One region of the Cupriavidus sp. FW305-27 genome, then DNA from elsewhere that is predicted to be linked to it. Evidence: predicted binding sites of a transcription regulator. Region 1 holds the regulator's gene; each other region holds the start of a gene.

Region 1 (3,275 bases):
GGTCGCCCGGCAGCAGCGAGGTCAGCGACTGCATGTCGAAGTTGACGCTGGCGTCGCGCGCGCTGGCCACCTCGATGGTGACCTCGGCGTCGTGCGGCAGCACGATCGGGCGGTTGGACAGCGCGTGCGGGGCAATCGGCACCAGCACCACGCCCGACAGCGTCGGATGCAGGATCGGGCCGCCGGCGGACAGCGCGTAGGCGGTGGAGCCGGTGGTGGTCGACACGATCAGGCCGTCCGAGCGCTGGTTGTACATGAAGTGGCCGTCCACCGACACCGCCAGCTCGACCATGCCGGAGATGCCCGAGCGGTTCACCACCACGTCGTTCAGGGCCAGCGCGGAGAAGATGTTCATGTCGTCGCGCACCACGCGCGATTCCAGCAGCAGGCGGGTCTCGGCCTCATAGCGGCCGTCGAGCATGTCGGGCAGCACGGTGTGCGCGTCTTCCAGCGCGATGTCGGTCATGAAGCCCAGCCGCCCGTGGTTGACGCCGATCAATGGCACGTCATAGCCGGCGAGCTGGCGGGCGATGCCCAGCAGCGTGCCGTCGCCGCCCAGCACCACGGCCACGTCGGCCTGCCGGCCGATCTCCTCGGCGGACAGGGCAGGGTAGGCGGTCAGCCCGGTGGCGAGCGAGGTTTCGCGCTCGAACACCACGTCCTGCCCGTTGCGCAGGATATAAGAGGCGATCTCCTCCAGCGGCCCTTCGATGCCGGCAGTGGAGTACCGGCCCACCAGGGCGACGGTCTTGAACGAAGTGCGCACGGCGCTGGCTTTCGGGGGGGCGGACATGCGTGGATTAGACCATACCGCCATGACGCTTGTCAGCAGGCGCCAGCGAGCGGGCCAGGCCGGCCGCCAGAAGGTCCAAAACTTGCGTAAAATCGGGGCATCATGGATGAACGCTCCAAAACGCTGCTCAAGACCCTGATCGAGCGCTATATTGCCGAAGGGCAGCCGGTCGGTTCCCGCACCTTGTCGAAATACTCGGGGCTGGACCTGTCGCCTGCGACGATTCGCAATGTGATGTCCGATCTGGAGGAAATGGGCTTTATTGCCAGTCCGCACACCTCGGCCGGCCGTATCCCGACCCCGCGCGGCTACCGGCTGTTCGTCGATTCGATGCTGACGGCCAAGCCGCTGGAGCGCAACGCCGACCTGGCCGAGCTGACCGGCCAGATCCAGGACCAGCTCGGCGGCCAGCAGCTGGGGCCGCAGCGCATGATCACGGCGGCGGCGCGCACGCTGTCCAACCTGTCGCACTTTGCCGGCGTGGTGATGACGCCGCGCCGCGCGCAGGCGTTCCGGCAGATCGAATTCATGCGGCTGTCGGACAAGCGCATCCTGCTGATCATCGTCAGCCCCGAGGGCGACGTGCAGAACCGCATCATCCAGACCGAGCTGTCGTACACGCCGGCCCAGCTGATCGAGGCGGCCAACTTCTTCAACTCGCACTATGCCGGCATGAGCTTCGACGCGGTGCGCGGCCACCTGCGGGTGGAACTGCAGGACCTGCGCCGCGACATGTCGCAGCTGATGCAGGCCGCGGTCGAGGCCGGCAGCGTCGCCGAGGACGAGGACGACGACCACGTCTTCATCAGTGGCGAGCGCAAGCTGCTGGAAGTGGAAGACCTGGCCTCCAGCATGGACAAGCTGCGGCGCCTGTTCGACGTGTTCGAGCACAAGACCAGCCTGCTGCAGCTGCTGGACGTGTCCAGCCATGCGCAGGGTGTGCAGATCTTTATCGGCGGCGAAAGCCGGCTGGTGCCGATCGAAGACATGGCGGTCATCACCGCCCCGTACGAGGTCGACGGCCAGATCGTCGGCACGCTCGGCGTGATCGGCCCCACGCGCATGGCGTATGAGCGCGTGATCCCCATCGTCGACATCACCGCGCGCCTGCTGTCCAGCGCCCTGAGCCAGAACTAGTGCAAAGACTGGCTGGTCTGACAAGCGGCCCCATTCCTGCCGAGCGCGGCAATCGCCGGTGCGCCGCACCGGCGCCATCCCGGCACCGTGTCAACCCGGAAGCGACATGACGTTTTCTCCCGAACCGGCCTACCAGCACGGCCACGCGCCGCGCACGGCGATCCTGCTGGTCAACCTGGGCACCCCGGACGCTCCCACGCCCAAGGCGGTGGGGCGCTACCTGAAGGAGTTCCTGTCCGACCCGCGCGTGGTCGAGATCCCGCGCGCGGCCTGGCTGCCGCTGCTGCATGGGGTGATCCTGCCGCTGCGTTCGCGCGCCTCGGCGCTGAAATACGAATCGATCTGGCTGCGCGAGGCCCATATGACGGGCTCGCCGCTGCTGGTCTACAGCGAGCGCCAGGCCCATGCGCTGCAGCGGCTGATGAACCAGCACGGCCATGAGGTGACGGTCGCGTGCGCAATGCGCTACGGCAACCCGTCGATCGCCTCGGTGCTGGAGGCGCTGCGCCGGCAGGGCTGCGAGCAGGTGCTGGTGCTGCCGATGTATCCGCAATACTCCGGCACCACCACGGCCACGGCCTTCGACGAGGTGTTCCGGGTGCTGGGCCAGTGGCGCAACCAGCCCGAGCTGCGGCTGGTCAAGCATTTCCATGACCATCCGGCCTATATCTCGGCGCTGCACCAGCAGGTCGGCGCCTACTGGGCGCGCCACGGCATGCCGGACTTTGCCCGCGGCGACAAGCTGATCCTGTCGTTCCACGGTGTGCCGCGGCGTACGCTGGAGCTGGGTGACCCCTATCACTGCGAATGCCTGAAGACCGGCCGGCTGCTGGGCGAGGCGCTGGGCCTGCAGCCGGGCCAGTACCAGGTGACGTTCCAGTCTCGTTTCGGCAAGGCGGAATGGCTGCAGCCGTACACCGCGCCGACGCTGGCCGAGCTGGGCAAGGTCGGCGCGGGCCGGGTCGATGTCTTCTGTCCCGGCTTTCCGGCCGACTGCATCGAGACCCTGGAGGAAATCGCCATGGAAGGGCAGACCGAGTTCAAGGTCGCGGGCGGCAAGGATTTCCACTTCATCCCGTGCCTGAATGACGCCGATCCGTGGGTCGCGGCCATGGCCGAGATCGCGCTGCAGCACCTGCAGGGCTGGCCGCTGGCCACGCCGCATCCGCATGAACTGGAAGCACGGCGCACGCGCGCCCAGACCCGGGGAGCGGCGGCATGAATGTCGACTTTGAGCCGGATGCGCGCCAGCGCATCGACAAATGGCTGTGGTGCGCGCGCTTCTTCAAGACGCGCTCGCTCGCGGCCGAAGCGGTGGAGCGCAGCAAGGTGACCGTCAACGGCC
Region 2 (3,275 bases), on a different contig from region 1:
CGGTGGTCAGCATCAGCGAAGCCACCGAAGCGGCGTTCTGCAGTGCGGTGCGGGTGACCTTGGTCGGGTCCAGCACGCCCATTTCCACCAGGTCGCCGTACTCGCCCGAAGCGGCGTTGTAGCCGTAGTTGCCCTTGCCTTCGATAACCTTGGCAACGACCACCGAAGCTTCTTCACCGGCGTTCAGCACGATCTGGCGCAGCGGCTCTTCCATGGCGCGCAGCACGATCTTGATACCGGCGTTCTGGTCGGCGTTTTCGCCGGTCAGTGCCGAGATCGCAGCGCGGGCACGCAGCAGGGCCACACCACCGCCGGGGACGATGCCTTCTTCCACCGCAGCGCGGGTGGCGTGCAGGGCGTCTTCCACGCGGGCCTTCTTTTCCTTCATTTCGACTTCGGTGGCAGCGCCAACCTTGATCACGGCAACACCGCCGGCCAGCTTGGCCACGCGCTCTTGCAGCTTCTCACGGTCGTAGTCCGAGGTCGCTTCTTCGATCTGGGCGCGGATTTGCTTGACGCGGCCTTCGATCGCAGCTGCGTCGCCGGCGCCGTCGATGATGATGGTGTTTTCCTTGCCGATCTCGATGCGCTTGGCCTGGCCCAGGTCGTTCAGGCCAGCCTTTTCCAGCGTCAGGCCGATTTCTTCAGCGATGACGGTGCCGCCGGTCAGGATGGCGATGTCTTCCAGCATGGCCTTGCGGCGGTCGCCGAAGCCCGGAGCCTTGACGGCGGCGGTCTTCAGGATGCCACGGATGTTGTTGACCACCAGGGTCGCCAGGGCTTCGCCCTCGACGTCTTCAGCGACGATCAGCAGCGGGCGGCCGGCCTTGGCCACTTGCTCCAGCACCGGCAGCAGGTCGCGGATGTTGCTGATCTTCTTGTCGAACAGCAGCACGAACGGGTTGTCCAGCTGGACAACCTGCTTTTCCGGGTTGTTGATGAAGTACGGCGACAGGTAGCCGCGGTCGAACTGCATGCCTTCCACGACTTCCAGCTCGTCGGCCAGCGACTTGCCGTCTTCAACCGTGATCACGCCTTCCTTGCCGACCTTGTCCATGGCTTCGGCGATGCGCTCACCGATGGAGGTGTCGCTGTTGGCCGAGATCGCGCCAACCTGGGCGATTTCCTTGCTGGTGGTAGTGGGCTTGCTGACCTTCTTCAGCTCTTCCACGGCGGCGGCAACAGCCTTGTCGATGCCGCGCTTCAGGTCCATCGGGTTCATGCCGGCGGCAACGAACTTCATGCCTTCGCGCACGATCGACTGGGCCAGCACGGTAGCGGTGGTGGTACCGTCACCGGCGTTGTCGCTGGTCTTGGACGCCACTTCCTTGACCATCTGGGCGCCCATGTTCTGCAGCTTGTCCTTCAGCTCGATTTCCTTGGCCACGGACACGCCGTCCTTGGTCACGGTCGGGCCGCCGAAGCTGCGCTCCAGCACCACGTTGCGGCCCTTCGGGCCCAGGGTCACCTTGACTGCGTTGGCGAGGATGTTCACGCCTTCGACCATCTTGGCACGTGCGGCGTCGCCGAACACTACGTCTTTAGCTGCCATTCTTGAATCTCCTGAAATCTGTACGGGGTGGCGGTCAGTTGGTGAATTACTTGTTCACCACGGCCATGATGTCTTCTTCGCGCATGACCAGCAGTTCCTGGCCTTCCACCTTCACGGCCTGGCCGGCGTACTTGCCGAACAGCACGCGGTCACCGACCTTGACGTCGAGGGCGATGTTGTTGCCCTTGTCATCCTTCTTGCCAGGACCGATTGCCAGCACTTCGCCTTGATCGGGCTTCTCGGCAGCGTTGTCGGGAATCACGATACCGGACGCGGTCTTGGTTTCGTTGTCCAGACGCTTCACGATCACGCGGTCGTGCAAAGGACGCAGATTCATACGGACTCCTAGATACAAAGTGAGTTTTTGATCACAAATCGGCCGGCTACCGAGGCGACGGCCGTCAGAAATGTTCAGGTGTCGCAGGAGGCTGTTAGCACTCACCCCTGACGAGTGCTAATTATAGGGACGGGGTAGGGGCATTTCAAGACGCGGGTGTGATGCGGGTTTTCCCGAGGAGCGGTTGATGCCTTGCGCGGCATGGGCTCCCGGCCGGCAACGACCCGCCTGTAGGAATAATCCCGGCACCCATTCGGGCGTGTGCCTGACAGCGCAACGTGGTGCCGCTACCTAGACTGGGCTTGTCGCCGCGCGCCCGTCTTGGCCGGATGTACGGCGTACGCCGCGCCGAGCGCTTCCGTTGCCGGCGCCTCCGACAGCGACTCTGGAGGTATTCCATGGATACGAAACAGCCTGCTCGCCTTACCCGAATCGCCAGCGTGATTGCCGCAGGCCTGGCTGGCCTCAGCTGCGCTGCGGCCATTGCCCAGACAACCGCCACCCCCGCTACCCCGGCCACGCCGGCAACCCCTGCTGCCCAGGGCATGCCCGCGACCCCGGCGATGCCGGCAACCTCTGCCACGCCGGCAGGCGCCCAGGGCGTGCCGCCCGGCATGACCCAGATCGAACCGCCGAAGGACCCGCTGGTGGAACGCCGCGAGGCGCGCCAGAAGGCCGCCGCCGAGTACAAGGCCAAGAAGAAGGCGGCCAAGGGTGAGTACAAGGAAGAAGTCGGCGCTGCCAAGCAGGAGCGCAAGGTAGAGAACAAGGCAGCGGATGCAACGGCCAAGCAGGAATTGGCCGCACCAAAGCAATAGCGCCAGCCTTTGCACCACGGGTGGCCGGGATCAGCCGGCCACCTTCTTCTTGCCAGACATACCCCTCCCGTTTGCCCTTCGGCAGCATCCGGACCCTGGCGGCTTGCAAGAGGCAGGATCGCGCCTAGACTCGATACGAGCGAGTCGTGCGCCTTTCTGCCCGGCTTGCCATCTGCGCCATGTCCGCTGCCCACCCACGCCACTGGTTCGCAGGCCTTCTCCTGTCCGGCCTGGTGGGCGCACTCAGCCTGTGCAGCACGTTTGCCGTAGCGCAGCAGAAGCCGGCGCCGGCGTCCGCGCCCGTTGCGGCCCCCGCGGCGAAAGCCGCAACCGGCAAGGCAGATGTCGCCAGGCCGCGCGGCCTCAACCTGGCCAACAAGCCGCGCATGGGCGACTTCGATGTGATGGTCACCAGTCGCGTCATCCGCGTGCTGGTGCCTTACAGCCGCACCCTCTACTTCAGCGACAAAGGCCACGAGCGCGGAATTACCGCAGAACTGGTGCGGGAATTCGAGCGCTACCTGAACAAGACCTACGCCAGTCGACTGGGCAAGCGCCCGCTCACCAT
Region 3 (3,275 bases), on a different contig from region 1:
CTGCTGCTGGCGCGCGAAGATGTCCCCGTGCTGGTGCACGGCACGCGCCTGTTCAATGGCCGCGTGACCAGCATGGCGCTGTTCGAGGCGCTGGGCGTGCCCTTGTGCGCGACTACCGGCGACGCCTCGGCACGGCTGCGCGAGAGCAGCGACCTCGGGCCGCTGGCGGTGCTGCCGGTGGATGTGCTGTCGCCCGGGCTGTCGCAGCTGCTGGAGCGGCGCACCGTGATCGGCCTGCGCAATTCGGCGCATACGGTGGCCAAGATGCTGCAGCCGGTGGGCGAGCATTCGCCCGCGGAAGGGTTGCGCCTGTACAGCTACACCCACCCCGAATACCGCGAGACGCTGACCGACTACTTCTCGCATGAACCCGCCAACGTGCTGCTGGCACGCGGCACCGAGGGCGAAGTGGTGGCCGATGCGCGCCGCACCAGCCGCATCGACTGGCTGCACGAGGGGCACCAGCAGACGCTGGTCGATCCGGCTGTTGGTTCGCTGGCCGAAGTGCCTGAACTGCCGCCCGGCAGCGACGCCGGCCAGACCGTGGCCTGGATCCGGCGCGTGCTGGACGGCGCGGCGCCGGTGCCGGCACCGATCGCGATCCAGGTCGAGGCCATCCGCGAATGCCTGCGGCAAGGCACTCGCGTGACCTGGGCCAGCCCGGTCTGAGCCAGCCCCGGGACCGCTGTCAGGGCTTGCGCGGGGGCAGCGGGATGCGCTCGGTCTCGCCCGGCACGTGCGGGAACTGATCGTCCTCCCAGCGCTGGGCGGCGGCCTCGATCGCCACCTTGCTGCTGGCAACGAAATTCCAGTAGATGAAGCGGTGCCCGTCGGTCGGGTCGCCGCCCAGCAGCATTACGCGCGACGGCGTCGTGGCCGTCAGCGTTGCGGGCTGGCCCGGCGTGAGCACCACCATATGCTCGGCCGGCAGCGGCTCGCCGTCGAGCGCCACCGCCCCGTCCACCGGATAGATGCCCCGCTCGGCATGATCGGCCGGGATCTCCACGCTCGCGCCCGCATCCAGCTCGATCGCCACGTACAGGGTGCGGCTGAAGACCTTGACCGGAGAGACCTGGCCAAAGGCATCGCCCGCAATCACCACCATGCGCACACCCGGCCGCTCGATCCGTGGCAGCGTGGCGGCGGGATGGTGGAAAAATGACGGCTCGGCACCCTCATGCTCCTGCGGCAGTGCCACCCAGGTCTGGATGCCGTGCAGGCGGGCCCCGGCGGGGCGCACATGCTCGGGCGAGCGCTCCGAGTGCACGATGCCGTGCCCGGCGGTCATCCAGTTGACATCGCCCGGGCGGATCGCCTGGTCGCTGCCCAGGCTGTCTCGGTGGATGATCTCGCCCTCGAACAGATAAGTGACCGTGGCCAGTCCGATATGTGGATGCGGGCGCACGTCGGCTCCGCCGCCCGGCGGCAGTTGCACCGGCCCCATATGGTCGAAGAAGATAAACGGACCAACGGTCTGGGTGGCGGCGGCGGGCAACAGCCGGCGCACGGTAAAATCGCCCAGGTCGCGCACATGCGGCTTGAGCAAGTGTTCGATAGCAGACATAACTCCTCCGGTGGAATGAGAGAGGCTTGCAAGGATGCCAGCGCGCCGCAGCTTGGTCGAGTGTAGCCGCTGCTGCAACAAATCATTGCAGCAGCGGGCAGAACCCCCGTGCCCGGCACCGCTCTAACATCCAGTGCGCCGAACCGTGGGTATCGTTCCCGCCGCTCGAATTGATAGGTAGCTATGCCAGCAGCAAGAGCAATCGAGAGGAACTATCACGACCATCGGGGCTCCAATTAGCACTCACCCGGCCTGAGTGCTAATATGTGTTGCAGTGCCACCGCCCCAACAGGCGCGGCACCCCGGCAACCGAACCGCCGGATGCGAAAGGAGCCATTGAGTGAACGCAGTCTTGTCTGCCGACCAAACCCTGAATAACCGTCTGCCGACGGCACCCCGGAGCACGGGCAGCTTCGCGCTGACCTTCCCGGCCACCGTTGGCAACCTCGACAGCTATATCCAGGCTGTCCACCGGATTCCGCTGTTGACCGCGGAGGAAGAGCAGCGCCTGGCGCGCGAGCTCCGCGACCACGATTCCGTTGACGCTGCCCGCCAGATGGTGATGTCCCACCTGCGCCTGGTGGTGTCGATCGCCCGCCAGTACCTGGGCTACGGCCTGCCCCACGCCGACCTGATCCAGGAAGGCAATATCGGCCTGATGAAGGCGGTCAAGCGCTTCGACCCCGACCAGGGCGTGCGCCTGGTGTCGTACGCGATGCACTGGATCAAGGCCGAGATCCACGAATACGTGCTGAAGAACTGGCGCATGGTCAAGGTGGCCACCACCAAGGCCCAGCGCAAGCTGTTCTTCAACCTGCGCAGCCACAAGCAGGGCGCGCACACGTTCACGCCGGAGCAGGTCGAGGCCGTGGCGCGCGAGCTGAACGTCAAGCCCGAAGAAGTGATGGAGATGGAAACCCGCCTGTCGGGCGGCGACTTGGCGCTGGAAGGCCAGATCGACGACGGCGAAGAGGAATTCGCCCCCATCGCCTACCTGGCGGACAACCACAACGAGCCCACCCGCGTGCTGGAAGCCAAGCGCCACGACCGCATGCAGGTCGAGGGCCTGGAAGAAGCGCTGGGCAAGCTGGACGAACGCAGCCGCCGCATCATCGAGGCACGCTGGCTGCACGTCGAAGACGATGGCTCGGGCGGCTCCACGCTGCATGAGCTGGCTGACGAGTTCGGCGTCTCGGCCGAGCGCATCCGCCAGATCGAGGCCGCGGCCATGAAGAAGATGAAGGGGGCGCTGCAGGCGTTCGCCTGATCCGCACCCCCAGCCATGCAAAAGGCCGGTCCACTGGACCGGCCTTTTTGTTGCCCGCGAGAGGGTGAGTGCGACCTTATGCCGCACCCCTTCCCACCCTTTCACGTCACGACAGCAGCTGTTTCAGGTCGTGCGCGATCGGATCCGGACCCTGGCCGTGGCGGATGAACAGCCGCAGCTTGCCGTCCGGGTCGAACACATAGCTGCCCGCGGAGTGGTCCACCGTGTAGTTGTTCGGGGAGCTGCCCGGCACCTTGGCGTAGAACACCTTGAAGTCCTTGGTCAACTTCTGCAGTGCGGCTTCGTCGGCCGGGCGCAGCCCCAGGAAGCGCGCATCGAAGGCCGGCACGTACTGCGCCAGCAGCGCCTGCGTGTCGCGTTCCGGGTCGACCGTGACGAACAGCACCTGCACGCGGTCGGCATCCGGGCCCAGTTTCTCCATCA

The links. Region 1 encodes HrcA, which represses chaperone genes, less so after heat shock. Its sites were predicted from a motif close to TTAGCACTCNNNNNNNNNGAGTGCTAA; they were not measured.
Region 2: a site for HrcA is predicted at 1,984-2,010, ahead of groES (co-chaperone GroES). Genes of this name have one in related genera too.
Region 3: a site for HrcA is predicted at 1,801-1,827, ahead of rpoH (RNA polymerase sigma factor RpoH). Genes of this name have one in related genera too.

Annotation. Positions count from the first base shown of each region.
Region 1 is NZ_JBYTAG010000018.1:85,703-88,977, reverse strand. Features, by position in the region: gene AC3WRI_RS11515 (NAD kinase) at 1-793, opposite strand, end outside; gene hrcA (heat-inducible transcriptional repressor HrcA) at 896-1,930, shown strand; gene hemH (ferrochelatase) at 2,037-3,152, shown strand; gene AC3WRI_RS11500 (RNA-binding S4 domain-containing protein) at 3,149-3,275, shown strand, end outside.
Region 2 is NZ_JBYTAG010000047.1:43,046-46,320, reverse strand. Features, by position in the region: gene groL (chaperonin GroEL) at 1-1,552, opposite strand, end outside; gene groES (co-chaperone GroES) at 1,599-1,889, opposite strand; gene AC3WRI_RS21755 (hypothetical protein) at 2,288-2,707, shown strand; gene AC3WRI_RS21750 (MltF family protein) at 2,887-3,275, shown strand, end outside.
Region 3 is NZ_JBYTAG010000122.1:277-3,551, reverse strand. Features, by position in the region: gene ybiB (DNA-binding protein YbiB) at 1-669, shown strand, start outside; gene AC3WRI_RS32535 (pirin family protein) at 689-1,564, opposite strand; gene rpoH (RNA polymerase sigma factor RpoH) at 1,905-2,831, shown strand; gene AC3WRI_RS32525 (SCO family protein) at 2,938-3,275, opposite strand, start outside.